Regions from separate parts of the Faecousia intestinalis genome, predicted to be linked through region 1. Evidence: predicted binding sites of a transcription regulator. Region 1 holds the regulator's gene; each other region holds the start of a gene.

What was found. Region 1 encodes HrcA, which represses chaperone genes, less so after heat shock. Its sites were predicted from a motif close to TGTTAGCACTCNNNNNNNNNGAGTGCTAACA; they were not measured.
Region 2: clpB (ATP-dependent chaperone ClpB) is a predicted target of HrcA. The motif match lies at 1,189-1,219, and genes of this name have one in related genera.
Region 3: htpG (molecular chaperone HtpG) is a predicted target of HrcA. The motif match lies at 1,177-1,207, and genes of this name have one in related genera.

The regions. Positions count from the first base shown of each region.
Region 1 is NZ_JBBMFF010000046.1:7,499-9,769, reverse strand. Features, by position in the region: gene hrcA (heat-inducible transcriptional repressor HrcA) at 352-1,428, shown strand; gene WMO66_RS00555 (nucleotide exchange factor GrpE) at 1,432-1,995, shown strand; gene dnaK (molecular chaperone DnaK) at 2,041-2,271, shown strand, end outside.
Region 2 is NZ_JBBMFF010000252.1:10,813-13,083, reverse strand. Features, by position in the region: gene clpB (ATP-dependent chaperone ClpB) at 1-1,114, opposite strand, end outside; gene WMO66_RS11855 (NlpC/P60 family protein) at 1,417-2,271, opposite strand, start outside.
Region 3 is NZ_JBBMFF010000163.1:1,463-3,733, reverse strand. Features, by position in the region: gene htpG (molecular chaperone HtpG) at 1-1,154, opposite strand, end outside; gene WMO66_RS04420 (ABC-F family ATP-binding cassette domain-containing protein) at 1,309-2,271, shown strand, end outside.

The sequences.
Region 1 (2,271 bases):
GGCAGTTTCGTTTTCGCCGATGGCTTTCTTGCGATCCGGCTATGACCTGCGAGATTGCCACGTCGGCCTGCGGCCTCCTCGCAATGACAAACTTGGGGGCCTCGTACCGCTGAATTGCTGCTGTACTACCTGCAACTGCCTTAGGCGCTTACTGAGCGCCGCTGCAGCCGAGCCGTCCAAATATCCGGGTATGCATCCCCGGAAATGCGGGAAAGCTGTCGCTGTGGGAGGGTTCACAAAACGTTCAAAAAAAACTTCCGTTTGGGTATTGACAAAGTTGCGTTTGGGGGGTATAGTTAGCTTAGCACTCAGGGGTACGGAGTGCTAAAGGAAAACAAGGAGGTCAAAGCCATGGAGCTTTCGGAGCGCAAACAGAAGATCCTGAAGGCCATTGTGGACCTCTACATCCGCAGCGCAGAGCCGGTCGGCTCCAAGACGATCGCCGCGCTGCCGGATATGAACTTCTCCTCTGCGACCATCCGCAACGAAATGGCCGAGCTGACGACGCTCGGCTTTCTGGAGCAGCCGCACACGTCGGCCGGGCGCATCCCGAGCCCCGCGGGCTACCGCTTCTACATCGACCGTCTGATGCAGGATTACCGCCTCTCCGTCGACGAGACGCAGAGCATCAATCAGGCCATGGAATCGCGTATGCAGGAGCTGGACAAGGCCATGAGCCAGGTCGGCAAGCTCGTCTCCAAGCTGACGAACCTTCCGGCCTATACCATGACGGCTCCGGCCGGAGAAGTGACTGTCCGCCATTTCGAGATCATCCTCGCGGACGCCGGGAGCTTCATTCTCGTGGTCATGACGTCCGATGAAAACGTCAAGAACCGCCTCATCAAGCTGCCGCTGCATGTGACGGAGCAGGACCTCAAGCTCCTGTCCGCCGTGCTCAATGCGAGCCTCACCGGGCTTCCCGCCTCCGGCTTCACGCCTGAGGTCATGAACCGCGTGACGCGCAGCGCAGGCGCCGCAGCGAGCCTTGTTCCGGTCATCGTCGATTTTACGACGCATGTGCTCGAGGAGGCTCATCGCTCGGAAATTTACCTTACCGGGCAGAACCGTCTGCTGGGCCAGCCGGAATATCAGGACCTGACCAAGGCACAGGAGGTGCTCGGCGCACTGGATGAAGACACGCTCTCCAACCTGCCCGCCCGGCTCGATCCGGACAGCCCCGTTCAGATCCTCGTCGGCCCGGAAAACGTTGCGCAGGAGCTGAAGGACACCTCCGTCGTCGTGACGCGCTTCGACATCGGCGACGGCATGCAGGGCATGATCGGTGTGGTCGGCCCGCAGCGCATGGATTACGCACAGATCACCGCACGATTAAGCTACTTTGCCGAAGGGCTTGGCCGGATGTTCGGCAAGCCGGAGCTGCCCGCGGCCCCGAAGCCGGAGGTGCACGAGGCAAAGGAGGAGGAATAAATTTTGGCAAAGAAACACGAAGAACCCGAAAAGAACGAGAAGGAGCCTGCCGCTCCGGAGGCCGCCAAGCAGGCGGAAGCGCCGAAGCAGCCGGAAGGCTCCAAGCAAAAGGCCGAGTCCAAACAGCCCGATGCGCTGGAGCAGGCCAAGGCCGCGCAGGCGCAGGAGCACGATCAGTTTCTGCGGCTGGCTGCAGAATATGACAACTTCCGCAAGCGCACGCAGCGCGAAAAGGACGGCATCTATCAGGATGCCGTTGCCGATACGGTGAAGAAGTTCCTTCCCGTCTATGATAACCTCGAGCGGGCCCTGCATCACGAGACCGCAGACGAGGCCTATAAAAAGGGCGTGGAGATGACCCTGACAGAGCTTGTCAAGATCCTCGACGCGCTGGGTGTCAAGCCCTTCGGCGAAGCGGGCGAGACCTTCGATCCGCAGCGCCACAATGCCGTGATGCACATCGAGGACGAGAGCCTCGGGGAAAACGTCATCGCAGAGGTTTTCCAGACCGGCTTTGCCCACGGCGATAAGGTCATCCGCTTCGCCATGGTGAAGGTCGCAAATTAAATCAGTAAGTTACTTCTAAGTTACTTCTTTGGGAGGATTTGAATTATGGGAAAAATTATTGGTATTGATCTTGGCACGACGAATTCCTGTGTCGCCGTGATGGAAGGCGGCGAGCCCGTCGTTATCGCGAATGCCGAAGGCAATCGCACCACTCCGTCCGTTGTTGCATTCTCGAAGACCGGTGAGCGTATGGTCGGTCAGGTCGCAAAGCGTCAGGCCGTTACGAACGCAGACCGCACGATCTCTTCGATCAAGCGCCACATGGGCACCGATTAT
Region 2 (2,271 bases), on a different contig from region 1:
GGTCCGTGATCTTCACGCCGTGGAAGACCTCGTAGCGCTCCTCCAGGCCACGCAGGATGGCGATGGTGTCCTCGACGGACGGCTCCTTGACGAGCACGGTCTGGAAACGGCGCTCCAGCGCGGGGTCCTTTTCGATATACTTGCGGTATTCATCGAGCGTCGTTGCGCCGATGCAGTGCAGCTCGCCGCGCGCCAGCATCGGCTTGAGCAGGTTGCCCGCGTCCATGCTGCCCTCAGTCTTGCCTGCGCCGACGATGGTGTGCAGCTCATCGATGAACAGGATGATGCGGCCCTCGGAGTTCTTCACTTCGTTCAGGACGGCCTTCAGGCGCTCTTCAAATTCGCCGCGGTACTTTGCGCCCGCGATGAGCGCGCCCATGTCCAGCGAGAAGATCGTCTTGTCCTGCAGGGACTTCGGCACGTCGCCGCGGACGATCCGCTGCGCCAGCCCTTCGGCAATGGCCGTCTTGCCGACGCCCGGCTCGCCGATGAGCACGGGGTTGTTCTTCGACTTGCGCGACAGGATGCGGATGACGTTTCGGATCTCGTCGTCACGGCCGATGACCGGGTCCGTCTTCTTTTCGCGGGCGTTCTTCACCAGATCGGTGCCGTATTTCTGCAGCGCCTCATAGGTGTCCTCCGGGCTGTCCGTCGTCACGCGGCTGCTGCCGCGGATGGCCTGCAGGGTCTTCAGGCAGTCCTCCTTGCGGATGCGATAGTCCGCAAACAGCGGCGCGACGGTCTCGTCGGCCGTGTCGAGCATGGCAAGGAACAGGTGCTCCACGGAGACGTATTCGTCCCGCATGCCCTGCGCCGTGCGCTCGGCCTCAGCCATCAGGCTGTCCATGCCGCGGGAAATATAGAATTTGTCGGCATCCCGGCCGGAACCGCTGACGCCCGGCAGCTTTTCCACAGCCGCCTGCGCCGCAGCCGTCAGACTCTCGACACTCACGCCCATTTTCTTCAGCAGCTGCGGGATGAGCCCACCGTCCTGCTGCAGCAGAGCCAGAAGCAGGTGGGCCTGCTCGATCTGCTGATTCTGATGCGCCGCTGCGATCGTCTGCGCACTCTGCAGGGCCTCCAGTGTTTTCTGCGTATACTGATTCGTGTTCATAACCTCATTCTCCTCTCCGGCGGCGAATTCCGCCGAGGGGTTTCAAGAAGCATCCGACGCATTCGCCGGAGCTTCTTTAGCACTCTCGCTTGTTGAGTGCTAACCTCTTTTGACCCCATGATACCACCATTTTGAATTTTGTCAAGAGGTACAGATGAAAATATTTTCTCCAAAATTGCGCAATATAACAGTCATTATCTATGCAGTTTCGCACAATACGATCTTTCCCATGCTATTATGCCACCGTAAAAAGCAGGCGTGCCAAACATGACACGCCTGCTTTATATGTTTGATCGTATGGTTCATTCAAAAATGATGCGGTTCGCGCCGAAGTAGCGGGCGTTGTAATAGCTCTCGCTCAGGGAGCTGATGATGACGCCCTTGCGCGGATTGGCCGCGTGGATGAAACGTCCGCCGCCGATGTAAATGCCGACATGCGTGATCTCACCGCCGGAGCCGAAGAACACGAGGTCGCCCGGCATCAGCTCGCTGCGGCTGACATGCTCGCCGTCGTTATAATACTGCGACGTCGCCGTGCGCGTGATGTTGAAGCCGAAGTGGCGGTAGACATACTGCACGAAGCCGGAGCAGTCGAAGCCCGCGGGCGTCGTGCCGCCGTAGACATAGTCATAGCCCTCGAACGTCAGCGCGTAGGCCACCAGATCGTCCGCCAGCGAGGGCTGCTCGATCGTGCCGTCCCACGATGTGGTGAACTTATAGCAGCGCAGGAAGATCACAAGCGCCTCCAGGCTGCTGGTGGACGACTGCGGCAGAAGCTTGCCGTCGCTGCCCTTGACCGCGCCGATGTAGCACAGCAGGCGCGTCGGCGTTTTCGCCCACTCGGCAAGCTGCTTCAGGTCGGAGAATTCGCTGAGGGAATAGCGGTTCACGCGCGGATTCTGCTCCGTCGGATAGCCGACGGTCTGCATGAAGTTGCACGAGATCTTGAAGAACTGCTCGCGCGTCAGCGTATCGTTCGGGCCGAAGCGGCCGTCACCATAGCCCTGCACGATCTTGAGCTCATAGGCCGCGTTCACGTCCGGATCGTTCGTATCCGTGAAGTGCGCCGTGCCGGACGGCGTATATTCCGTGCCCATCAGGCCGTTATAGGCCAGCATGGCAATGGAGCACATCTGGGCGCGGGAGATGGGCTTGCT
Region 3 (2,271 bases), on a different contig from region 1:
GCATAGAATGTCTCATATTTCTCACGGTCGTCCTTCAGCATGCGCTCCAGCTCGGCCTTGATCTTCTTTTCGAGGTTGGCGGCGATGACCTTCAGCTCTCTCGTGTGCTGCAGCATCTCGCGGCTGATGTTCAGGCTCAGGTCCTGCGTGTCGACCACGCCGCGGACGAAGCGGAAGTGCTCCGGCAGCAGGTCGGCGCAGTTTTCCATGATGAGCACGCCGGAGGAATAAAGCTGCAGACCGGCCTTATAGTCGCGGGTGTAGAAGTCGTACGGGGCCTTTGCCGGGATATACAGCAGGGCCTTATAGGTCACGGCGCCCTCGACGCCGAAGTGCAGCACGCTCAGCGGCTTCTCATAGTCAAAGAATTTCTCGTGATAGAAGTTGTTATATTCTTCCTCTGTGACGTCCTTCCTGGCCTTCTGCCAGATCGGGATCATGGAGTTGAGCGTCTGCTCCTCGCGGACGGTCTCATACTTTGGCTCCTCGCCCTCCTTCGGTTCGTTCACGAGCTTCTGGCTGGAGACCTCCATGCGGATCGGATAGCGGATGTAGTCGGAATACTTGCGGACAAGGCTGCGCAGGCGGTATTCGGACAGATAATCGGAATACTTGTCCTCGTCCGTGTCGGCTTTGAGCGTCAGGATGACGTCGGAACCGGCGGCTGCGCGCTCGCACGGCTCCATGGTGTAGCCGTCTGCGCCCTCGGACTCCCACTTCCAGGCTTCGTCGCTGCCGAAGCGGCGGGAAATAACCGTGACCTTCTCGGCGACCATGAATGCGGCATAGAAGCCGACGCCGAACTGACCGATGATGTCGATATCGTCGCTCTTCTCCATTTCCTTCTTGAAGCGGAGTGAGCCGCTGTGAGCGATGGTACCGAGGTTCTCCTCCATCTCCTCGCGGGTCATGCCGATGCCGTTATCGGAAACGGTCAGCGTGCGCGCTCCCTCATCCGCTGCCAGATGAATGGCAAAGTCGCTGCGGCTCAAGCCGACGGTGTCGTCCGTCAGGGCCTGATAGGCCAGCTTGTCGATGGCATCGGAGGCGTTGGAGATCAGCTCGCGCAGGAAGATCTCGCGGTGTGTATAGATCGAATTGATCATCAGGTCCAGCAGGCGTTTCGATTCTGCCTGAAACTGTTTCTTTTCCATATGGATCAACTTCCTTATTTCGTATTGGCACTCTTAGTGCCTGAGTGCTAAATCCTATTATAGCCGCTTTTCCGTGTTTTGCAAGAGCTGTCACAATTTTTTTACACTTTCTTTTCTGCAGAATCTGTGGTACACTGTTGCCGAGGTGATTCCAATGATTACGATCAGCGATCTTGCGCTGCAATATAGCGGAACGTTCCTGTTCCAGCATGTCGATCTGCAGTTTACCGCCGGCAATTGCTACGGTGTGATCGGCGCAAACGGTGCGGGCAAGTCCACATTCCTGAAGCTGCTCTCGGGCGAGCTGGACTCCACGAAGGGCACGATCTCCATCAAGCCGGGCCTGCGCATGTCCGTCCTGAAGCAGGACCAGTTCCGTTACGATGCCTATACCATCCTCGACACGGTCATCATGGGAAACCAGCGCCTGTATGATATCATGAAGCAGAAGGACGCTCTGTATGCCAAGCCTGATTTTTCCGATGAGGACGGCCTGCTGGCTTCGGAGCTGGAGACGGAGTTCGCAGAGCTGAACGGCTGGGAGGCCGAGTCCGATGCCAGCCGCATCCTGCAGGGCCTCGGTGTGCCCGTGGAGCTGCACAACGACCGTATGGCCGATACCGACGGCCGCGTCAAGGTCAAGGTCCTGCTGGCACAGGCCCTGTTCGGTCAGCCGGACATTATCCTCCTCGACGAGCCGACGAACAACCTCGACATTGAGTCCATCAACTGGCTGGAAAATTTCATCCTGGACTACGAGGACAACGGCCTTGTCATCGTCGTGAGCCACGACCGCCATTTCCTGAATACCGTCTGCACACATATCGTCGATATCGACTACGGTAAGATCCGCATGTATGTCGGCAACTACGACTTCTGGTATGAGTCGAGCCAGCTCATGCAGAACCTCATTCGCAGCAAGAACAAGCGCAATGAGGAAAAGATCGCCGAGCTGCAGGCCTTTATCTCCCGCTTCTCTGCCAACAAGGCCAAGAGCAAACAGGCCACGGCCCGCCGCCGCCTGCTCGATAAGCTCAGCGTCGAGGAGATGCCTGCTTCGTCCCGCCGCTACCCCTTTGTCGGGTTCACGCAGGAGCGCGAGGTCGGCAAGGACATC